DNA from 4 places in the Desulfovibrio sp. 86 genome. Region 4 is predicted to be linked to each of the others. Evidence: predicted binding sites of a transcription regulator. Region 4 holds the regulator's gene; each other region holds the start of a gene.
What was found. Region 4 encodes sigma-54, which starts transcription at its own class of promoters, with help from an activator protein. Its sites were predicted from a motif close to CTGGCACGGNNNNTGCTT; they were not measured.
Positions count from the first base shown of each region.

Region 1: the regulator sigma-54 is predicted to act here: its motif matches at 1,484-1,501, upstream of urtA (urea ABC transporter substrate-binding protein).
Region 2: the regulator sigma-54 is predicted to act here: its motif matches at 1,831-1,848, upstream of DESU86_RS00240 (ammonium transporter).
Region 3: the regulator sigma-54 is predicted to act here: its motif matches at 2,306-2,323, upstream of DESU86_RS10885 (DVU0150 family protein).

Region 1 covers NZ_LR738849.1:2,433,077-2,438,964, forward strand. The annotation lists gene urtA (urea ABC transporter substrate-binding protein) at 110-1,396, opposite strand; gene DESU86_RS09915 (DMT family transporter) at 2,125-2,961, opposite strand; gene DESU86_RS09920 (NAD(P) transhydrogenase subunit alpha) at 3,370-4,542, shown strand; gene DESU86_RS09925 (NAD(P) transhydrogenase subunit alpha) at 4,740-5,021, shown strand; gene DESU86_RS09930 (NAD(P)(+) transhydrogenase (Re/Si-specific) subunit beta) at 5,077-5,888, shown strand, end outside.
Region 2 covers NZ_LR738849.1:52,848-58,735, reverse strand. The annotation lists gene DESU86_RS00245 (sigma-54 interaction domain-containing protein) at 1-1,346, shown strand, start outside; gene DESU86_RS00240 (ammonium transporter) at 2,004-3,209, shown strand; gene DESU86_RS00235 (P-II family nitrogen regulator) at 3,236-3,574, shown strand; gene DESU86_RS00230 (glutamine synthetase III family protein) at 3,629-5,821, shown strand.
Region 3 covers NZ_LR738849.1:2,657,103-2,662,990, forward strand. The annotation lists gene DESU86_RS10880 (sigma 54-interacting transcriptional regulator) at 1-2,174, opposite strand, end outside; gene DESU86_RS10885 (DVU0150 family protein) at 2,417-2,719, shown strand; gene DESU86_RS10890 (sulfite exporter TauE/SafE family protein) at 2,731-3,795, shown strand; gene DESU86_RS10895 (DUF4881 domain-containing protein) at 3,809-4,402, shown strand; gene DESU86_RS10900 (hypothetical protein) at 4,471-4,785, shown strand; gene DESU86_RS10905 (hypothetical protein) at 4,815-5,741, shown strand.
Region 4 covers NZ_LR738849.1:178,285-184,172, reverse strand. The annotation lists gene DESU86_RS00730 (PTS sugar transporter subunit IIB) at 1-399, opposite strand, end outside; gene DESU86_RS00725 (PTS sugar transporter subunit IIA) at 403-846, opposite strand; gene rapZ (RNase adapter RapZ) at 881-1,810, opposite strand; gene hpf (ribosome hibernation-promoting factor, HPF/YfiA family) at 1,868-2,407, opposite strand; gene rpoN (RNA polymerase factor sigma-54) at 2,549-3,973, opposite strand; gene DESU86_RS00705 (CTP synthase) at 4,221-5,864, opposite strand.

The DNA of each region.
Region 1 (5,888 bases), 2.3 Mb from region 4:
TTTAGTCTGGTCCGTCGGGACAGCGCTGCGCTGGCCCCGGCCGACGTGCCGTGGGGGGATCGCGGGGGCCGCCGGGGCCCCCGCAGCAGGTTTCAGACGGTTGCTTTCTCTATTTTGAAGCGCCGCCGCATTTCTTGGTCTTGGTATTGTAGTTGCCGCAGTTGATGGGGTCGGTCCAGTCGCCGATCAGGTCCTTGGATTCGGGCAGATAGTGCGACCACGCTTCGCCGGGAACCACGGAAGGGGTTTCCCAGACAACCTGGAACTGGCCGTCGGCCTGAATTTCGCCGATCAGCACAGGCTTGGTGATGTGGTGGTTGGGCAGAACCTTGGCCACGCCGCCGGTGAGGTTGGGGGTCTCAAGGCCCACAATGGCTTTCAGAACCTTGTCCACATCGGTGCTCTGGGCCTTTTCAACAGCCTTCACCCACAGGTTGAAGCCGATGTAATGGGCTTCCATGGGGTCGTTGGTCACGCGCTTGGGGTTCTTGGTGAAGTCGTGCCACTTTTTGATGAAGGCCTTGTTGGCGGGATTATCCACGCTCATGAAATAGTTCCAGGCGGCCAGGTGGCCCACCAGAGGCTTGGTGTCTATGCCGGAGAGTTCTTCTTCACCCACGGAGAAAGCCATGACGGGAATGTCGGCGGCAGTGATGCCCTGGTTGGCGAGTTCCTTGTAGAAAGGCACGTTGGCGTCGCCGTTGAGGGTGGAAACCACGGCGGTCTTTTTGCCCGCGTTGCCGAACTTTTTGATTTCAGCAACGATGGACTGCCAGTCGGAATGGCCGAAGGGCGTGTAGTTGATGAGGATGTCTTCTTTTTTCACGCCCTTGGAGATCAGGTAGGCTTCGATGATCTTGTTGGCGGTGCGGGGGAACACGTAGTCCGTACCGGCCAGCACCCAGCGCTTAACGCCGAGGTCGTTCATCAGGTAGTCCACAGCGGGGATGGCCTGCTGATTCGGGGCTGCGCCGGTGTAGATGACGTTGCGCGAGGATTCTTCACCTTCGTACTGCACGGGGTAGAACAGGAGGCCGTTGAGTTCTTCAAACACGGGCAATACGGACTTGCGCGAAACCGAGGTCCAACAGCCGAAAACAGCGGCGACCTTGTCCTTGCTCAGCAGTTCGCGAGCCTTTTCTGCAAACAGGGGCCAGTTGGAGGCGGGATCGACCACCACGGCCTCCAGCTTTTTGCCCAGCAGGCCGCCTTTTTTGTTCTGCTCGTCAATGAGCATGAGCATAACGTCTTTCAGCGTTGTTTCGCTGATGGCCATGGTGCCGGAGAGCGAATGCAGAATGCCTACCTTGATGGTGTCGTCCGCGGCCTTCGCGTTCAGCGAACCGCACAGGGTGACGAGCATAAGAGCCAACGTCGCCAACGTTTTCTTGAACATGTGGAGCCTCCTTGGAACTGTCTGTATGGCTGTACGTGACGCGACGCACCCCCATGGTTGCCGCGCTGCTTGCTACTGCACATGGTTAAGCAAGAGGCGTTCCAGCGGCATTTTTCATGTAGTAGGGTGTAATTTATTGATATTTTTTTGAGATGGGTGTGGGTTTTAAGCCATTTTTGTAAAATCACCGGGATGTTAAAACAATTTTGTATATGCCATGGAGCGGTACGGCCTGCCGCTGCCAACTGCGAAGAATGACCGCGTAAAAAAAGACGCCCGGCCCGGCGGACGTGCAGTCTGCCGGGCGCGAAGCGTTGCATTGCCTGCGCCGCTTTGTGGCGTCATGAGTTTTTGGAGGGCGTTTTTTTGAGATTTGGGAAAGAAGAAGGCAAGCCAAAAGGAAGGCGGTAAAGTAAACCCGGAATACTGCTTGAGATGCCCCAGAAGATAAGTGTGTCGAGTTTTATGGGATACTTAAGGTAACCCATTCTCGAAGAGTCTTTTTATCCTTGATTCCCGATTCTTCACAACGTTGCCGATAGCCACATCCACCCTTAAGAAAAAGCTTTACGGCTTTTTCCTTGAACAAGAGTGAATATGTCGTCTTCTTACCGTCGGCCATAAAAGATTCCCATCATGTTTTCAAAGTTTAAGCCTGGCGGGGCTTTTTTGCTTTGTCTGCCTGATGGGGGTCATAGCAGGTGCAGACCAATGCCGGGGGATATTTATTATGTCAGTTTTAGTATCATTGCCCCGAACGCCACCAGAACCACGGCTATTCCCCGCCAGAAGGTAAACTTTTCGTGCAGCAGAACCACGGCCAGCAGCATGCCGAAAATAACCGAGGTTTCACGCAGGGCAGCCACCATGGCAATGGGGGCGATTGTCATGGCCCAGATGGCAATGCCGTATGAGCCCAGACCGGCCAGGCCGCCGAAAAATCCGATGGCGGCCCGCTTGCGCACATACCGGGCGTAGCTCAGGCCATGCCGCCAGAAAATAAAGGTGTTCAGAGGAATGATGTTGAGCACGAAAATCCAGCAGGCGTAGCTCACGGCGTTGCCACTGTGCCGTGCGCCCAGGCCGTCTGCCAGCGTATAGCCCATGATGACAAAGGATGTGCGCAGGGAAAGCAATATGGCGCTTCTGTCCGCGCCGCGCCGCGCGTTGTCCCCGGCAAGACAGAAAATGCCGCAGCACAGCAGCAGTATGCCACACCACGCGCCCAGGCTCAGCGACACATTGAAAAAGAGCATAGCCAGTGATGTCAGTAGCGGTGCGCACCCGCGCATGATGGTGTAGCTGAAAGAAAGATCTGATTTCTTGTAAGCTTCAGCAATACAAATATAGTATGTAAAATGGCAAATGCAGGACATGCCAAGATACGGCCATGCCTCAGGGGAAACTGGAGGCAGAAATGGCACAATACATGCCGCACCAAGCCCAGCGCCCAGCGCATTAAGGCCAGTTTCAAAGAGCTTGTTTTCGCCGCCCTTAACAATAATATTCCACAGGGCATGTAAAAGGGCGGCAAATAGTACTGTAAGCACTATATAAGATGGCATAAAAATTCCACTACGCGCATACCGCAGGTTTGGCAAACGGAAAGTGCGAACGATGGTTCTTTATGTCTTCAGTATGTATTGTCCACAGCGCTTGTTGAAGCCTTTGCGTTTTTCTTTCCTTTTGGATTTCGGGTTGCGCATGGGCGAAGGCCTGCGTTGCAAATCTGCGAGCAAACCAGTTTCGGTTTATTTTCAAAAAAAATCCGTAAAGTAATGCTGTAGTGCATCCCCTGCGGGTTCTGTTTTGGACGACGCCCTGATTTTTTTTTCATAACATTCTTAAATAAAATATAATATTATAAACAAAAGCTTTGGCATATGTCTTGCTTTTTATTCTGTAAACACGGCGCTTGCTTGCCGTTTGATGCCATTGTTTGTTGAACATCCGTAACCCCAAGGAGTCTCATAATGAAGTTTCAGGGTATGACTATCGGTGTGCCGACGGAAATTATGCACGGCGAACGCCGCGTGTCCGCAACTCCTGATACCGTCAAGAAGATGGTTGCCGAAGGCGCCACGGTTCTGGTCGAGAAGGGCGCGGGCGACGGCGCGTTCTTCGCCGACGCCGCCTATGTTGAAGCTGGCGGCAAGATCGTGGAAGACGTTCAGGAAATCTTTGCCAAGTCCGACGTGATCCTGAAGGTCAAGGAACCCCTGTTCAACAAAAAAGTGAACAAGCACGAAGCGGAAATGGTGCGTGACGGCCAGTATCTGATCACGTTCCTGCATCCCGCCGCGCCGGTGAACCATGAAATGATGAAGAAGCTGGCGGCCACGGGCGTGATCGGCATCACGCTTGACGGCATTCCGCGTATTTCGCGCGCCCAGGGCATGGACGCCCTGACCTCCATGAGCACCGTGGCCGGCTACAAGGGCGTGCTCATGGCCGCCAACCGTCTGTCCAAGTTCATGCCCATGGTGGGCACGGCCGTGGGCGTTATCAAACCCGCCAACGTGCTGGTCATCGGCACGGGCGTGGCCGGCCTTCAGGCCGTCGCCACCGCCAAGCGCCTTGGCGCTGTAGTCACCGCCGTGGACATCCGTCCCGACGCACGCGAGCAGTCCATGAGCCTTGGCGCCAAGAGCTTTGACGTGGGCGTGCCCGCCGAAGTGGCCATTGGCGAGGGCGGCTATGCCCAGCGCCTGAGCGACGAATGGCTGCACAAGGAACGTGAGGCCCTGAAGCCTCTGGTGAAGGATGCGGACATCATCATCCTGTGCGCCCTGATCCCCGGCAAGCTGGCCCCCATCCTGATCACCGCGGACATGGTCGCCTCTATGGCTCCCGGCTCCAGCATCGTTGACATCTCCATCGACCAGGGCGGCAACTGCGAGCTGACCGACGCCGGTGAAGTGGCGGTCAAGCACGGCGTGACCATTGACGGCACCAAGAACATCCCCGGCATGATGCCCACGAGCTCCACCTGGATGTTCGCCAACAACGTGTTCCAGCTGCTTTCCTTCCTGGCCAAGGACGGCAAGATTGTGCTGGACAGAACCGACCCCATCATTGAATCCACGCTGACCACCATTGACAAGCAGATTGTCCACCGTGGCGCGCGTGAGGCCATGGGCTTATAGAACCAAGCAGGATTCTGCCGGAAATCGCATTTCCGGCAGAATCCACGCCGCTAGCGGCGCGCTGCATTTTTGTGCAGCCACAGGGCATGCAAACTTTTTCAAAGCCGCATGCTCTGGGTTTGAGCGGAGTGTCCGGACGGCGCTTGCCGCCCGGACATCTCGCATGGGCCCCGGAAAAAAAATTCAAGGAAGAGCATATGACCCCAATTACCCTGCTGGCAGTGTTCGTTGCCGCGACGCTGCTTGGCTACAAGATCATCAGCCATGTGCCGAGCCTGCTGCACACCCCCCTGATGTCGGCCATGAATGCCCTTTCGGGCGTCATCATTCTTGGTGCGGTGACGGCGACCTATCTTGCGGGCTCCGTCTTTTTCACCATACTGGGCGCCATTTCCGTCGCCATGGCCATTGTGAACGTTTTCGGCGGGTTTGACATTACTCACAAAATGCTTCGAATGGTCGCCGGGAAAAAGAAGTAACCCTTCGTTCTGGCCTTTGCTACACCCATAAATCAGAAGAAAGGGTTGCAGTGACATGAATGCACTAACCTACAACATAATTGCCGGACTTCTTGTGGCGTCTGTACTCTTTGGTCTACGCCTCATGAACAAGGTTCCCACTGCGGTCAGGGGCAATCTTTTTTGCGCCTCGGCCATGGGCCTCGCCATTCTTGTGACCATGTTCAAGGACGGCTCCATGACGTCTCCCACGCTGTGGCTGGCCATTGCCGTGGGCATGACGCTGGGGCTTACCCTGTCCAATAAGGTCAAGATGATCCAGATGCCGCAGATGGTCGCCTTTCTGCACGGCATCGGCGGCGGCGCGGCTGCCATTGTGAGCTTTCTTGTCCTGACGGACACGGGCGCGCCCACGGCCTTTGAGCGCGGCAGCGCCTGCCTGGCCATGGCCATGGGCATGACCACCATCACAGGCTCCTTTGTGGCCGCAGGCAAACTGCACCAGATACTGCCGCAAAAACCCATTATCCTGCCCGAACACACCAGAATCATTCTGTCCATTCTGGGCGTTATGGGCTTTTCCGTGCTTATGGGCACGGTGTTTCCGCACTTTTTGTTCGGCTTTTTCATCTTCATGATGCTTTTGTCGGGCACGGCCTTCGGCATCGGGTTCACCATCCGCGTGGGCGGAGCCGACATGCCCATCACCATCTCGCTGCTGAACTCCATGGGCGGCGTCTGCGCCGCCATTGCGGGTTTTGCGGTGAGCGATCCCCTGCTGGTGGCCATCGGCGGCATCATCGGCTCTTCGGGCTTTTTGCTGACGCGCATCATGTGCAAGGCCATGAACAGAAAGCTGCTGTCCATCCTGCTTGGCGAGTCCTCTGT
Region 2 (5,888 bases), 130 kb from region 4:
TCAAGCCCGCCGAACTGCGTCGCGGCCGTTACGTGCGCGGCGAGGGGATCACGGGCCGGGTTATTGAAAGTGGCCGCCCCATGTATATTTCCAATGTGTCTGAAGAACCGCTTTTTCTTAACCGCACCCGCTCACGGGACTTGGGCAAAGAAGGAATATCCTTCCTCTGCGTTCCCATACGGCTCAACGATCAGGTGGTGGGCGCGCTGTCTGTGGACCATTTGCTGGTGGATGATGCAACGCTTGAAGATGAAATGCGCCTTTTGACTATTGTCTCCACCCTGTTGGGGCATTCTGCCCTGGAAACTCAGGGAAGAATGGATGAAGAGACCTCATCGCCATTACGCCCCAGGGGATTTGTCGGAAATTCAGAAGGAATGCAAAAGGTTTATGCGCAGATAGCTCAGGTTGCGCCATCAGCTACAACGGTTTTTTTGCAAGGCGAATCAGGTACTGGCAAGGAATTGGCGGCACGGGCCATACACGTTGGCAGCGCACGCGCCAACAAGCCCTTTATTTCGCTCAACTGCGCGGCCTTGCCTGAAAGCCTTATCGAAAGCGAACTCTTCGGGCACGAGCGCGGCGCGTTCACAGGGGCCAATGCAACCCGCAAGGGCCGCTTTGAACTGGCCAACGGCGGCACGCTGTTTCTGGATGAAGTCGGCGAACTTTCGCTCATGACGCAGGCCAAACTTCTGCGGGTTTTGCAGGAAAGAGCTTTTGAACGTCTGGGCGGTATGGAAACACATTATGTTGATGTGCGTTTCATTACCGCAACCAACCGAAATCTTGAACATATGGTCAATCAGGAAACGTTCCGCCGGGACCTCTTTTATCGCCTCAATGTTTTTCCCATATATCTTCCTCCGCTGCGTGGCCGTCCAGAGGATATTCTGCCTCTTGCCAACCACTTCATCAAAAAGTTCGCGCAGACCAATGGACGTGAAAATGTGCGCCTTTCCCTGGCCGTCATGGATATGCTGCAACGCTATGCCTGGCCGGGCAATATCCGTGAACTGGAAAACGTAATGGAGCGGGCAGTGCTTCTTCTTGGCCGTGAAGGCTTGGTGCTGCCCCAGCACTTGCCGCCCGCTTTGCACGGTGCCCACTGCACCACTGTAAATGGAGAAAATGTGTGTACCCTGCGGCCGGGATTCTCCGGCAGCTTGCAGGATCAGCTGGACGAGCTGGAGCGCGCCTCCATTGTGGAAGCTCTTGAGTTCAGCCAGGGCCAGATGGGAAAGGCCGCCGCCAGTCTTGGGCTGACTGAAAGGATAATGGCCTTGCGCATGAAAAAATATGGCATCAATTACAAGGAGTTCCGGCTTAAGCGGGAGCGCCTGTAAAATACTTGCGGCAACGCCTTTGGCTGCTTGCATATTTTGATATTTTTTATATAAAAATGCGCTGTTACATGAATTTTGCCGTATTTTTTCCCCTGCTGTGAGGAATCAGCGCAAAGGACCTCTGCCGAAAAATCTACGTTTTTGTAATTTTATTTGGCCATCGTGCGCACATACTTGATAAGCCTGAAACAGCTTGCTGCTTCAGGCTTATCGCTTTTCTTGGGCTGAATTCGCTCTTTTTCATACATGAATCTACAAAAACGTATATTTTTAAAAAAATAATATATTTATGTGATATAATTGAATTTTATTAAAGCATCTCTTTTGAAGCCCGTGGCCCTCCGACTGTCGATAAAATTTTTCTACAAAATTGTAAAAAAATAAAAGGCAAAGTGAGAGGTCGTGAGGAGGAAGGTCATAGACATGGAAAAAATATTAATTAATATTAGCATGTTAGTTTAAGATGCGCAGGTGGTTTTCGCCTTTGGCATGGATAATGCCTAAGTGGGTATGTACTGGCAACGACAGTGTGTCGTTGTGACGGATCTGGCGCCGATCCGTCGAAGAGGTTCAGTCAACACGGTACGCCGATGCTGCATCAACTGAAGATTTTCACGCGATGCGGCAAGGTTGGCCGTAAAGATCAAGGATGCCCGTATGAACGCCTCAGATACCGCATTTATCATTATCTGCGCCACTATGGTCATGTTAATGACCCCGGCTCTGGCCCTTTTTTACGGTGGTTTGGTTCGCGCACGCAATGTACTTTCCACGAATATGCACAGCTATGCCTGTTTGGGACTTATCTCTGTCCTGTGGGCCTTTGTGGGGTACACCCTGGCTTTTGGCGATGACGTGGGCGGACTGATCGGCAATCTCAATTATCTCTTTCTGAAGGGCGTCGGCGGTGAATCCGCCCCCATGGCCCCTCAACTGCCGCACACTGTTTTCATGGGGTTTCAGTGCATGTTCGCGGTACTTACCGTTGCCCTGATTTCAGGCGCCTACGCTGAACGCATGCGTTTTTCCGCCATGCTCCTTTTTTCCGGACTTTGGCTCATATGCGTATACTCACCCATGGCTCACTGGGTGTGGGGCGGCGGCTGGATGGGCTCCATGGGCGCTCTTGACTTCGCGGGCGGCGCGGTTGTGCACATGTCTTCCGGCGCTGCGGCCCTGGCCTGCGCGCAGGCTCTTGGACCGCGGTTGTCCACTGGAACGCAGCACAGCCCTCACAGTCTTCCCCTGACCCTGCTTGGCGGCGGTATCCTCTGGTTCGGCTGGTTCGGTTTCAATGCGGGCAGCGCCCTGGCCGCCGGCGCCCTTGCCGGACAGGCCCTGGTGACGACACATATGGCCTCTGCTTGCGGTATTCTCGGCTGGATGCTCATCGAATGGAAGCACACTGGCAAGCCCACGAGCCTCGGCGCAATATCGGGCGCGCTGGCCGGGCTGGTAGCCATTACACCTGGCGCGGGGTATGTTGAAATTCTGCCCGCCATGCTTATCGGGTTCGTTGGTGGTCTTGTCTGCTACGGCGGCGTGTTCATGAAGGGCAAGCTTGGCTATGACGATGCCCTTGACGTGGTCGGCATTCACGGTCTTGGAGGCACATGGGGCGCTCTTGCAACCGGGCTTTTCGCCAGCGCCGCCATCAATAATGTGGATGGACTCTTCTACGGCAATCCTCGTCAGGCATGGATCCAAGTTGTCTCCATCATCGGTACCTGGGTATTTGTGTACATTGCCACTCGCGTAATCCTTTATGTCGTGAACGCTATCGTCGGCCTGCGCATCGCGCCTGAAGAAGAATTTACGGGCCTTGATCTCGGCGAACATAACGAACGCGGCTACAATATGTAAGGCTTGCCGAAAAAAGGAACAACAGCATGAAAAAGCTCGAAATTATCATCCGGCCCGGTATGTTTGAAAAAGTCAGGGATATGCTTTCTGAACTGGGAATCCATGGCCTCAACTACACTGAAATCAAGGGTTTTGGACGCCAGCGCGGGCATACAGAAGTGTACAGGGGGAACATCATGCAAGTGGACTGCCTCCCTAAGGTAAAAGTTGAAATCGTACTGCATGAGGACATGCTGGAGTCTGTGCTCAATGCGGTAATGACCACGGCCAGAACAGGCCAGGTTGGCGACGGCAAGATTTTCATCAGCGATGTGGAGGATGCCATTCGCATCCGTACGGGCGAACGTGGCGATGCGGCTCTGTAAGAGTTGCCCCCCCAATGACACAAACTTTTGTTTAAAGGATAAAGGAGAAGACGTATGAGTTCCCCCCGTAAAAAGGCTTTGTTCAAGGCTATAAACACCGCCCCTGTCATGCCTTCCAGTAAGGATGAACTTGGGTGCGGCGCTGAAGAAGGTTTTGGCCGCTACGTATTCGGCCTCGCCACCATGCGCAAGCGCCTGCCCAAGGACGTCTACCGCAAGCTGGCCAAGACCATTCGCGAAGGTGAACGCCTGAACCCCGAGATCGCCGATGTCGTGGCCAATGCCATGAAAGACTGGGCCATCGAAAATGGCGCAACCCACTACACGCACTGGTTCCACCCCATGACCGGTCTTACGGCTGAAAAGCACGACGCTTTTTTGTCGCCCACGTCCGATGGTCAGGTTATCAGCGAGTTTTCAGGCAAGATGCTTATCAGCGGCGAGCCTGACGCGTCTTCCTTCCCGTCCGGCGGCATCCGTTCAACCTTTGAGGCCCGTGGCTACACCGCGTGGGATCCTTCTGTTCCCGTGTTCATAATTCCCGCTCCTTACGGGGCCACGCTGCACATTCCCACCTACTTCTATTCGTATTCCGGCGAAGCCCTGGACCGCAAGATTCCTCTGTTGCGCTCCATCTCGGCTCTGTCCAGGCAGGCGCTGCGCGTTCTGCGTCTGTTCGGCAACCAGTCGGCCACCTACGTGCGGGCCATGGTGGGCCCGGAACAAGAGTACTTTCTGGTGGACAAGAACCTTGCGGCTCTGCGCCCTGATCTGATGTTGGCAGGCCGTACCCTGCTGGGCGCGCCTTCTCCCAAGGGCCAGGAAATGGAAGACCACTACTTCGGCGCCATTCCCGGTCGTGTCATGAGCTTCATGCAGGACGTGGAAAAAGAGTTGCTGGCTCTGGGGATTCCCGCCAAAACCAGGCACAACGAAGTGGCCCCCGGTCAGTTCGAGCTTGCGCCCGTGTATGAAGAGGCAAATATCGCCTGCGATCATAACATGCTTGCCATGAACATGATGCGTCATTTGGCGGGCAGGCATGGTTTTATCTGCCTGTTGCATGAAAAACCCTTTGCGGGCGTCAACGGCAGCGGCAAGCACAATAACTGGTCCATGGGAGACTCCGAAGGCCAGAACCTGCTCAACCCCGGCACGACCCCTCAGGACAATGCGCAGTTCCTGGTCTTTCTGGCCGCTGTCCTGCGTGCGGTGCACAAGCACAGCACGGCGCTGCGTCTCGGAACTGTGGGGGCGGGCAACGACCATCGCCTTGGCGCCAACGAAGCGCCGCCGGCTATCTTGTCCGTGTACCTGGGCGAGCAGTTGACTGACGTGCTTGAGGGCATAATCAATGGGCGCGGTTCCAAAAACAAGAAAAGCGGCGTTATGGAAGTCGGCGTGTCAACCCTGCCGCCCCTGCCCGTGGATCTTTCCGACCGCAACCGTACCAGCCCCTTTGCCTTCACCGGCAACAAGTTCGAGTTCCGCGCGGTTGGCTCTTCACAGTCCGTAGCGCCCGTGAACATTGTGCTCAATGCCGCAGTGGCCTGCGCCCTGGACGACATTGCCACCGAGCTCGAGGCTTCCATTTCTGCAGGCACGGATTTGAACACCGCCCTGCAGGAACTGCTGCCCCGTCTCTTTAAGGAACATATGCCTGTGGTATTCAACGGCAACGGCTATGCCGAATCCTGGGCTGAGGAAGCTGCCCGTCGCGGCCTTCCCAACCATAACAATACCGTCACGGCTCTGGAGCACTACAGTGATCCGGAAGTCATGAATGTTTTCTTGCGTCACGGCATCCTTACTGAACGCGAAATTCTGTCGCGTCAGGAAATCCTGTTTGAAAACTACTGCAAAACCATCTGCATTGAGGGCAACCTCATGCTTGACATGCTGCGCACCTCAGTACTGCCCCAGTGCCTTGCGGCCCAGGTCATCGCCGCTGACGCGGTGCTCAAAACCCGTGCCGTGCTTGGTGAAAAGGGCGCTGCTGCCGAAGAGGTGAACTTCAACACCCTGCGGGGTCATATTGTGGCTCTGCAACAGGGCGTTGTTGAATTGGAAGCGGCCATTGCCAAAACTCACAAAGTTGAGGGTGCGCTTGAAGAAGCCAAGGCCGCGCGTGATTGCATCCTTACGGCCATGCACAAATGTCGCGAGCATGCCGATGCCCTTGAAGGCATCGTGGACGACACCTTGTGGGTGCTGCCCAAGTACGAAGAACTGCTGTGGGTGCACTAGACATCAGTGTTGATGAACAGTGAGCGTCTCATACCGTTCAACCGCACGGAGGACAATGACGCGTAGC
Region 3 (5,888 bases), 2.5 Mb from region 4:
GAGTAGGCCACGAGTTTGGCCAGCGCGCCCCTGCTTAGTTGCGGCATCTGCGCCGCCTGGGCCATCCTCGCCCCCTTGGTCATGCGGGACGGCGTCGCGGGCAAAGAATCGTTGCTTTCGGCATCGGCGTCGTTTGCCGTATCCATCTCTTCCGCCTTGGCTCTGGCCTTTACGGCTTCTGTGAGAAAATACACGGTCAGCTCAGGAATGTCGCTCTTTCGCTCCCGCAGGGGAGGCGTGTGGATGGTAATGACGGCAAGGCGGTAATACAGGTCTTCGCGGAAGGAACCCTCGCGCGCGTCTTCAAGCAGGGAGGCGTTGGTGGCGGCGATGATGCGCGTGTCAAAGGGAACCTCCTGGTCGCTGCCAAGGGGGCGTATGCGCCGGGTGGACAGTGCGCGGAGCAGCGCCTGCTGCACCTTGGGCGCGGCGTTGCCCACTTCGTCCAGCATGAGGGTGCCGCCTTCCGCCGCCAGAAACGCGCCTTTTCTGGCTTGCCGGGCCTCGGTGAAGGCTCCTTTCACGTGGCCGAACAGGGTGTCCATAAGCAGGTTTTCATCCAGCGCGCCGCAGTTGATGGTGATGAACGGGCCGGAGGCCCGCGAACTCAGGCGGTGTATGGCTTCGGACACCAGTTCCTTTCCTGTGCCGGTTTCACCGATGACAAGCACGTCGGCCAGAACCTGAGAGGCTTTGCGCACCTGATCATACAGGATCTGCATGGCGGGTGACGTTCCCACAAGACCGCTGGCGGGCAGGTCTTCGGGGTGGGGCAGGTCGGGCGTGGGTTCGCGCTGCCATTGGGCGTCCTGCAGGGCCTCGTGGCTGAGGCGCTGTATCCTGGCCTGGCGCAGGCGTCCCAGCAGGGCGTTGATGTCCGTCTTCACGCCCTCCAGTTCTCTGGGCAGGGGCGGCAGGTCAAGGTCGTCGGAAACCCCCGTGATGTTGCTCTTGTGCAGCGCCCACCCCAGGGTGTTGAGCGATTTGCTCATCTGGCGCGCCAGCCACCACAGGCTCAGCGTCAAAAGCAGCATGCCCCCAAGAAAACTGACGGCGTATGTGCCCATGACCTGCATGCCGGTGCGGGTGGTCGTAAAGCTGGTATCCAGAACGGCCAGGCCGCCGAGCACAATGGGCGCGCCGCCAGAGCCGGGCGTAAAGCTTATGGGCACGTAGCTGACCCGCTCCACCCGCATCTGACCGTTGCTCCATACGGTGCTGCTCTCTGTCATGGGCAGCTGGCTGGCCTGCCCCGCCTGAACGTCGGCAACCATGCTCCAGTAATTGATATGTTCCGGACTTGGTCGAAAAGCCATGCTGAAGCCGGGACGCCCGTAGTCTCCCCAAAATCCCGCCCGCACGGCGTCGTTGGCCAGGCTTTTGCCCGCCAGAGCCGCGTCGGGCGTTTCGGACTGAAACAGCATCCAGCCGTCCCTGTCGAAAAACAGGCTGCGCACGCGGGTTTCGGCTCCTGACGCGGCTATGGGGGCCTCGGGAGATGAATAGCGCGAGACGATGTCCCGCAGGTCCTTCATATCAAGGGACAACAGCAGGTAGCCTTTGAAGTTGCCCTCGCGGTCCTGCACGGCCGTAAAAAAGCGCAGCACATGAAGGGACAGGCTTTGCAGGGATTTGTTGACCGGCACCATTGAGTACACGGCCTCCATGGGTTGCCCCACATTGACATAGCCCGGCTGCTGTTCGCCGCTGAGGTTGTGAAACGGGCTTGAGGGGCTGTCCAGCGCCACATGCATGGGCACATTGATGACCTGCCCCTCGTGGTTGAGCAGAAGATAGCGGTTTTCGGGGGCAAGGCCCACGTAGGCCACCTCGCGGTAATGCAGACCGTTGGCTCTCGCGCGGAACTCCAGCCTGCTTTTCATGTCAGCCGGCTCCATAGATCCGGCGGCCAGAATAAGGAGCTGGTTGCGTGTTTCTGCCAGCGCGTGCTCAAGGGCCAGCCTCATGCCCTGGGCCTGAAGCTGCGCGTTGCGCGCTATTGCGCGATTGACGATGTTTTCGATGCTGCTGCCGGTGGCGACAAAGATAAGAAGCAGGACCACGGCCAGCAGGGGGAGGCCCAGTATGAGCATGCGGCTGACAAGGCTGCGGTTCATCAAAAAGGAGGTGATATCCAACGTGCTGCCGCCGGGAAGCGTTCTGTAGAAGCGCATCAGGGAGCCCCCTTTTGTGGTTGCGCAAAAAAGCGCAATCTTTGTGGCGACTATAGGGCAGTTGCGAAAAAGTGGCAAGATATTTCGTGCAAACGGAGGAAAAAACGGCCAATTACGCCAAATATCATGCAATGGCACGGGTATTGCTAACTTTTTCACATTCACTGCGTGACAGTCGGTGTGGCCCGGTGTGGGAACAGCCGAAGAGAGTCCAAGGGAACGCAAACAGAGTGGAGGGTTTTATGAAAAAGATGCGCAAGCTCATGACGTGGCTGGCAGGCTGCGCGCTCATGCTTGCCGCCATGCCTGGCCTGGCCCTGGCAGCTGGCGGCAAGGCATCGTCGGTGGTTATTGTGGCCGATACGCGCAAGCTGGACGGCATCCTGTACTGGTGGGCCGAAATGTACAATGAAAGCCATCTGTTTTTCGCCATCCTGACCATGCTCATCATTCCCATCGTGGGGTGCATTCTGGGTTGGCTGGCCGACATCGTCATGACGCACATCGGCATTGACCTCAAGCACCGCGAACTGGCCGAAAAGTAAGGGGGCACAATATGGAATGGCTGTATATTTTGATGCCCATTTCCGGCGTGAATATTTTTTGGCCGGGACTGATCATTCTTGGATTCGGCGTGGGTATTATCGGCGGCTTCTTCGGTCTGGGCGGCGCATGGATGGTGACCCCCGGTCTGAACATCCTGGGCTTCCCAATGGCTTTTGCCATCGGCACCGACGTTGCGCAGATGGCCGGTAAATCACTTATTTCGACCATGCGTCACGGCAAGTTCGGCAACGTTGACTATATGCTGGGCATCACCATGCTCATCGGTACGGTCATCGGCGTTGAAATCGGCGCGCAGATGGTCATGTGGCTTGAGCGCATAGGTTCGGTGGACAAGGTCGTTCGCTGGCTCTACGTGGTGCTGCTCATCTCCATTGCATGGCTGGTCTTCCACGACGCCGCCGTGCGCCGCCGTAAGGAGCGCGAGGCCAAGGCGCAGCACAAGGAACTGGACGCCACCGCCGTGGGTATAGACTGGGCTTCACGCCTTCAAGCTATCAGGATTCCTCCCGTTGTACACTACAAGCACGCCAACATCACCTGCTCTGCGTGGCTGCCCATCACGGTCAGCTTTTTCACGGGCTGGCTGGCCGGTATCCTCGGTATCGGCGGCGGTCTCATCCGTATGCCCGCTCTCGTCTATCTTGTGGGCTGCCCCACCCATCTGGCAGTGGGCACGGACCTCTTTGAAGTTGCCATTTCCGGCCTGTACGGCACGGCGTCCTACGCGTACAAGGGTCGCGTGGAGCTCCTGGCCGCCCTCATCATGCTGGCTGGGGCTGCCGTTGGAGCGCAGATAGGCGTGGTGGCCACCAAGTACGTCAAGGGTTACGGCATCCGTTTTGTCTTTGGTCTGGCCGTGCTCGGCTGCCTTATGTCAGTCGTGCTCAAGCTCCTTCAGGCTGAATTTCCGTCCTGGGGCTGGCTGCTTGGCCCTCTGGCCACAGTTGAAGTGCTTGGTTTCGTGAGCGCCATTTCCATCTACATCGCGGTGAAGATGGTGCAGGGCGCCAAGGCGGAATTGGCCGCCAAGAAGATGCGGGCAGCGAACAGCTAGGAGGAACACAGCCATGAAGATTCGTAGTTTGCTGCTTATAATGGTTCTTGGACTGACCACCTTTCTCGCCGCCTGCAACTTTGAAGGCGGAGTGGAGCAGGGCCGCTGTGTGGCCTTCAATCCCGAAGCCAAAACAATAACTATCATTGTTGACGTTACCCATGACCAGTTCAACCCCCATTACAGTGGCGGCGCGCACACGTACAAGTTGCCCGCATCCCCCGACGAAATGGGCCCCACTCCCGTAGTGGGCGGTCGTCTGATGATCGATCTGGCCAAGAACACAGTGCTCATTTATGACAACAACGCCAACGCTGTGCGTGAAATACCCGTGCAGTTCGTGGACGTGGAAAAGAACATCCAGCCCAAGCATCCCAAGGTGGCTGGCAAGACGTTCCCCATCGTGGACAAGGAACAGCAGACCGTTACGGTGTATTCCAGCCGTCTGAGCGCCCTGATCACCTTCAAGGTGCCTGCCAGCGAAATCGACCTGCCGGTCTATGCCTGGACGGCCGGCAACGAGATGCGCATCGCCTTCCGCACCAGCGCCAAGGATCAGGCCATCCGCATCATGAACGTAAGCAAGACCAACATCTTCAGCAAGTAAGCATATACAGCGTCACACTGCCGGGGCGGGCCATAAGCCTGCCCCGGCAAAAGCCTTTGGAGAGCAGAATGAACAGCTACAAGCAGCACCTGTATATCAGTGGCATCCGTATAACGGCCAATGCGCTCATGGTGGCGGCGGTCTTTGCGGCCATGTATCAATCGTCGCACAGCTTTAATTCTGCTGAACTGGTATTTTGCGTCTGGTTTTTTGGCATCACTATCCCCCTGTGGGCCGGCGCTTTCTGGCTGACGCGGCTGGTGCGGCGGCGTTTTCCCGCTGAAGGGGAGAGCATGGTGGAGTTGCCGCGCAAGGGGCTCAGTCTGGTCAGCTGGCGCGTGCTGGAGTCTTCGCGGCATTCCTTGACGGTGCAGCGCTCATGATTGCCGCCCCCACGTGCAGAGGATATGATGTGCCCATGCAGACCGTTCTTGACGCCAGCATCTGGGAATCCTGCCAGGACATCCGCCAGCGCCAGCACAAGCTGGGGATGGTCTGCGCGGTTTTTCTGGTTGTGGCCCTGCTGGGACTGGTGGACGGGCTTCAGGGGCTCATGCGGTCAGGGGCAACGACGCTTGAGCTTTTGCCGGGAAAAACAGCGGCGCTTTCAGGCCAGCTGACGATCAAAAATCCCGTGATGCGGGATATCGAAGTAAGTTTCACCCCGGCGGACGCCCCACTGAGGTTCAATCTGGAAGGGTTTTTTGCGGGCTACTGGTTTGGCAACGGCATGTGGCGCGGCGCGGTAACCGCCGAAAATCAGGCGGAACCCGGTGAATACCACATGCGGGTGGCCTTCAGGGGCGCTGCCGCCAGCACCTTTCAAAACTATACCGTGCTGGTGCATGCCGATGCCAATGATATGCGCGCCCAGTCCACGTCCTTTGTCCTGCGGTTGACCGGGGTCAATCCTTTTGTGCTGGCGGTGGGCTTTGTGGGCCTGGCGCTCCTGGTTGGCGTGGGCGTCTACCGGCAGGGCAGCAGGCTCATACGTATGCTGGTACGCATGGGCTGCGGCGAGGTTGTGCGCGTGCAGGAAGAAAAGGACGGCGTGCGTTTGTGGTGCCTCCTTTACGGCTCACGGCCGCCGTATGAGGGCACCGTCTGCGCTGTCATCACCGCCGAAGGCGGGGTGCTGGCCCATGCCCGCGCAGGCACGGCGGCCAAGGGGCTTCTGCAGCTTTTCATCTCGCGGCGAGCCCCCGAAAAAAATGAATCCGGCCCTGTGCACAATGAATCCGGCCCTGTGCAAAAAGAAAAATATTTCGCCGTGCGGCCTGGCTGCCTTGTCTGCCTGCGACCTCCGTGTCCGCAGTCTCCTCCGGCCCCTACAAGCTGAGCCAACCGGCGTTGAGCGGCATGCACATACGCGCCTTTGTGCATGCCGCATTTACCATCTCCTGTCCGCCCTGGAGAGGCTGTTCCTGCGAGGGAGCGCCGCCAGGGCGGTTTTTTTGCGCTTTTGCCGGTAAAGCCCGTCGCAAAC
Region 4 (5,888 bases):
AAGCACCAGATGCTGCTGGATGGAACGCAGGTCTTCCCTGTCTTCGGCGGATAGCGCCACATGAGGAAGGATTTGCATTTTTTCAGGGCCGTAATGCAGGTTGCCGATATTGAGAGTTTCCATAATGATGCCCGCATTGCTCGCGCGACGCGCGTCCTGGCAATTGCCAAAGAGCACAAAACAGTCTTCGCCACACGCGTCCAGCGTTATGGCCAGGTCGTGTACAGGGATGAAGTGCGTGAGGATGCGCTGTGGCACGGCGAGCTCGATTATCTGCTGACGCAATGAGTCTGCCGCCAGTTCATCATTGGCGACAATCAGATGCTTGGCGCCCGTATAGGGCAACCACGCTTCAATGACTTGGCCATGCACCAGGCGATTATCCACACGAAACCACATATGTTAGCCGTCGTTTTTGGCCCGTGCTTTATTGCGCAGCATATTTCCTGCGACAACGATGCCTTTGGAGCCAGCCTCACCGGCAAGCTGGGCCAGCTCTTCCAGGCTTTTTTCACGCGAGGAAAAAACCTTGAGCAGCATGGGCAGATTTGCGCCCGTCACCACTTCCACCTTGTGGGTGGCCAGCAGCGCGAGGGCGAGGTTTGTGGGCGTGCCGCCAAACATATCGGTAAGAATAATGACCCCCGCGCCCTTGTCCAGCCGTTGCGCGGCATCGGTAAGGCGGCGTACCGTTTCAGAAACTTCATGGGCAACGTCCACACTGATGGAGCTACAGTCGCTTTGCGGGCCAAGGATGAATTCGGCCGTGCGCAGCATGGCCGAACCATAGTCGGCATGCGAGACAATAATAATCCCTACCTGTGTCTTCTTGCTTTCTTCCGTCATGGCATTCCTCTCGGCTCAGAGCCTGCCAGCTTTTCTAGCCAAGTTCAAGATGTCGGTGTTCCAGGGTCGTGGGGTAGTCTGCCTGCTTCAGGGCCTGCGTGATTTCTTCGGCCATGGCCACGGAGCGGTGGCGGCCGCCGGTGCAGCCAACGGCAATGGTGACGCGGTAGCGGCCTTCAGCTTCCATAAGCGGCAGCATGAACAGCAGCAGGTCCATAAGTTTTGCCCGAAATTCGCGTGCATTGGGCTTGTCAAAAACATATTGCGCCACGGCCTTGTCTTTGCCGCTCAGAGGGCGCAGTTCTTCAACAAAGTATGGATTGCTGAGAAAGCGCAGGTCAAACACGAAGTCGGCCTCACGCGGGACGCCATATTTGAAGCCAAAGGAGATGATGTTGACCTTGATGGCCCGCAGCTTGCTTTTGCTGTCGCTCCAGCGCTTTTGAATGGCCCGGCGCAGATCATGAATGGAGAAGCGGGAAGTGTCTACAACAAGGTCAGCCATTTCCCGTAAAGGGCGCAGGCTGTTGCGCTCGGAAAGCAGCGCTGTTTCAAGCCCCATGCCCTCGCGTTCAAGAGGGTGGGGGCGGCGCGTGGTGGCATAGCGCCGCAGCAGTTCCTGCACGTTGCATTCCAGAAACAGGAGCATGGGGCGAATGTTCTGGGCGGTGAGATCTGACAGCGCTTCATTGATCTCATCCAGAAAGTTGCTCTGGCGCAGGTCCATGCCAAGGGCTATTCCCTTGAAATGGCTCATGGAAGGGCGAGACATCATGCTTACCATTTCGGGGGCCAGGCTTGCCGGCAACCCGTCCACCACAAAGTGCCCCATATCCTCAAATACTTTCAGGGCCGTACTTTTGCCCGCGCCGGAAAGGCCGGTGACAATGCACACGGCCACCGGCAGTTCGGCTGCGGGGTGCGCAGCCGGTGTTTTTTGTGGCTGCTTTGTGGTGGCAGTCATGATTCCCCCTGCTATATTTCCGGCCGCCTGATAGCAGACGGCCGGAAACAGGCGTAATTATAAGACGGGGTCAATCAGCGCGTAGCTGCTCGTGCGGGTGCGGTACACCACGTTGATGCGGCCGTTTTCGGCGTTGAAAAACACCAGAAACTCACTGCCAATGGAGTCAAGCTGCATAAGCGCCTCGTCAAGGTGCAGCGGCTTGGTGGCGAGGCGGTCAGTGCCTTCAACCGGTTGCGCCACTTCAGCGTCTGCGTCGAGGTTATAGGTAAAGACGTCAACATCGTCGGAGCGTGCCTTGCGGCGCTGCGTCTTGACCCGTGAAACCTGGCGCTTGATCTGCGCCTCGACCTTGTCTGTCACAAGGTCGATGGCGGCGTACATATCTGAAGTCTGTTCCGTTGCGTTTATATGCAATCCTTCGCCGACAACTGTCACTTCGCAGCGGTGGCGAAATTTGTCAACGGTAAGCACAACGCTTACCTCAAGACCGGAAGACTTGCCAAAAAAACGCCCCAGCTTTTCCATGCGGCGTCGGGCATACTTTTTAAGATGGTCGGAGGCTTCAAAGTTTTTGAAGGCAAAAGAGATGTTCATATAATCCTCCTTATGATGTCAGTTCCCGGCATGGAGAACTGTGGAACCCGCCTTTTGAGCGACGGTGGAAATTTGATGAACCATCTTTTTTATATGTATCGCCTCACGCGAAGCGCAGCGTCTGCCGCGCCGGGGGCAGGATTAGAAATGTTCCTTGCGTCTTGAAGATGACGGAATATCAAGAGCGGTGCGGTATTTGGCCACAGTGCGCCGTGCAATGTTGACCTTGAGGTGCTCTTTCAGCATCTCGCCGATGCGCTCATCGCTCAGGGGAGACCTGGCATCTTCGTCAGAAATGAATTTCTTGATGAGAGCCTTGACGCTCTCGGAGCCGACCTGGCTGCCGTCATCAAGCTCCAGGCCGCTGTTGAAGAAAAATTTCAGTTCAAAAATTCCGTGCGGCGTCGCCACATACTTGTTTGTCGTGATGCGGCTTACCGTGGATTCATGCATACTGATGTCGTCAGCAATGTCCTTGAGAATAAGCGGAGCCAGGCGCGTCACGCCATCCTCGAAAAAAGGCTGCTGGTGACGAACAATGCTCTCCATCACCTTGTACAGGGTGCGCTGGCGCTGATAGAGGCTCTTGATGAGCCAGCTGGCCGAACGCATTTTTTCTGTACAGTATTCCTTTTCCTTATCCGAGGATCCCTTCAAGTCCATCTGGCTCATGTTGGAAAGCTGCAACTGCGGCAAGCCGTCCTCATTGAGCAGAATGACGAACTCATCACCCATTTTGTACACAAAAACATCAGGGCTCACATAGGTCGGCTCGCCACCGCCAAAACTGGCCCCAGGCAGGGGATCAAGGCTCTGGATGATGTCCAGATATTCTTTCAGTTCCTCCATATCCAGCTTGAATTTGCGCAGCAGGGGCTTGTAGCGCTTGGCCTCAAGGTCCTCCAGGTGCGAGCGCACCAGTTCAAGCAATATGGGGTCGCGGTCATACTTCAGGCTTTTTATCTGTACGATCAGGCATTCACGGGCATCGCGGGCGGCTACGCCAACGGGATCAAACAGTTGTATCTTTTCAAGCACTGTCTGAACGTCTGCCGGTTCCGATTCCGTCATCTGCGCGATTTCTTCCAGGCTGGCATGCAGATAGCCCGCTGAAGAAAGGTTGCCGATGATGACTTCGCCTATGTCTTTTTGCGCTTCGGTGAGTGAGGAAAGACGCAATTGCCACATCAGGTGCCCTTCAAGGGTGGGCTTGGCCGAATAGCGCGCTTCGAGGGGAGAAATATCTTCGGCAACCTCGTACTCACGTGGCTGTACAAGGCGGGGAGTGCTGGCGAACTCTCCCAGATAATCCTCCCAGTCGGCATCCTTGGCCAGGTCTTGGTCGTACACCTCTTCGGCGGCTTTTTCCCGCCTGTCTTCCCCAGGATCTGTCGAAATGTCATCGCCCTGGGATTCTTCAAGAAAAGGATTGTCCAGCATTTCCTGCTGCACAGTCTCAAGAAGCTCCATGCGTGAGAGCTGGAGCAGCTTGATGGCCTGCTGCAATTGCGGGGTCATCACGAGCTGCTGAGTCAGTTTTAGTTGCTGTCGAAGTTCCAGTGCCATGAGCCTGTTCCGTCTTGAAAGGTCAGCAGAAAATATCTTATTTACAAGTAGTGTGCCATAGTGGCAAAAATTATGCAATAGCCAGAGGTTGCGCGACCAAAAACAACGGGACCCGTGTACTGACGCGAGCTTTGCACCATTATTTTCAAGGTGTTGGCTTCAGGAACGGCTTCTGGCCCTGAAACGGAAGAAGGGAGGTCGCCCTCCCTTCTTCCTGTCATCAAAAGATGATGTGATCGTGCAAGCCTTACACCTTGGCGTGCTTTTTGGCTGCCGTGATAAATTCACGGAAAAGCGGATGCGCGTCCATGGGCCTGGATTTGAATTCGGGGTGGAACTGGCAGCCCAAAAACCAGGGGTGGTCGGGCAGTTCCACGATCTCCACAAGGTTTCCGTCAGGCGAGGTGCCGCTGAAAACCATGCCCTTTTCCGCCAGAGCTTCCTTGAATTCATTATTGAATTCATAGCGGTGGCGGTGGCGTTCTTCAACCAGTTCTTTCTTGTACGCCTCAAACGCGCGGGAGTTGGGCAGAACCTTGCACGGGTATGCTCCAAGGCGCATGGTGCCGCCCTTGTCGCTGCCCGCATCGCGTTTTTCAACATTCTTGGTACGGAAGTCGTACCATTCGGTCATGAGGTAGATGACCTTGTGCTTGGAGCGGTGATCGAATTCTTCGGAGTTTGCGTCAGCCATTTCCGCCACATGGCGGGCAAATTCGATGACGGCGCACTGCATGCCAAGGCAGATGCCAAAGAAGGGCACCTTTTTTTCACGTGCGTACCGGATGGCCACAATCTTGCCTTCGACGCCACGGTAGCCAAAACCGCCGGGAACCAGAATGCCGTTGCAGCCTTTCAGATGTTCCGCCACATTGCTGGCGTCGATGTTTTCGGAATTCACGTAGCGCAGGTTCACCTGAACACGGTTGGCCACGCCGCCGTGGATCAGGGCTTCATGCAGGCTTTTGTACGCTTCTTTCAGGTCCACGTACTTGCCCACAATGGCGATGGTAACCGTGCCCTTGGGGTCGGCGCAGTCGCTGACGAGCTTTTTCCAGGCTTCAAGATGGGCGTTGCGCGCTGGTAGGCGCAGCATGATTGCCACTTTCTGGTCAAAGCCTTCCTCATAAAACTTCAGGGGCACTTCGTAAATATTGTTCACATCCACCGAGGAGAACACGGCGTCCTGATCGACGTTACAGAAGAGGGCGATCTTGCGGCGCAGTTCTTCGGAGATGCTCTGCTCACAGCGGCAAAGGATGATATCGGGTTGAATGCCGATAGAAAGAAGCTCTTTTACGCTGTGTTGGGTAGGCTTGGTCTTGTGCTCGCCAGCGGAGCGCAGATAGGGCACAAGGGTAAGATGGATGTTGAGGCAGTTGTCACGGCCAAGATCGGAACGCAGCTGACGTATGGCCTCAAGGAAGGGCAGTCCTTCAATGTCGCCGACGGTGCCGCCGATTTCAATGATGGCCACATCCGGGGCATCCTCCCCTTCAGCCAGGGACAGAACCACGTTTTTGATCTCGTCGGTAATGTGGGGAATAACCTGTACCGTGGCGCCCAGATAGTCGCCGCGACGTTCCTTGGCGATGACCTGATTGTAGATGGCCCCTGAGGTGGTATTGTTTTTCCGCGACATGGGCACGTTGAGGTAGCGTTCGTAATGCCCCAGATCCAGGTCGGTTTCAGCGCCGTCGTCAGTGACGAAAACCTCGCCGTGCTGGAAGGGGTTCATGGTGCCGGGGTCAACGTTAATATAGGGATCAAGCTTCTGTATGGTTACCGTAAGGCCACGGGTTTTCAGCAGCGCGCCCAGTGAGGAGGCCGCAAGCCCCTTGCCCAGAGATGACAGAACTCCGCCCGTCACAAAGATAAATTTCGTTTTCATGCCTTCCACCTTGATATCGTGATC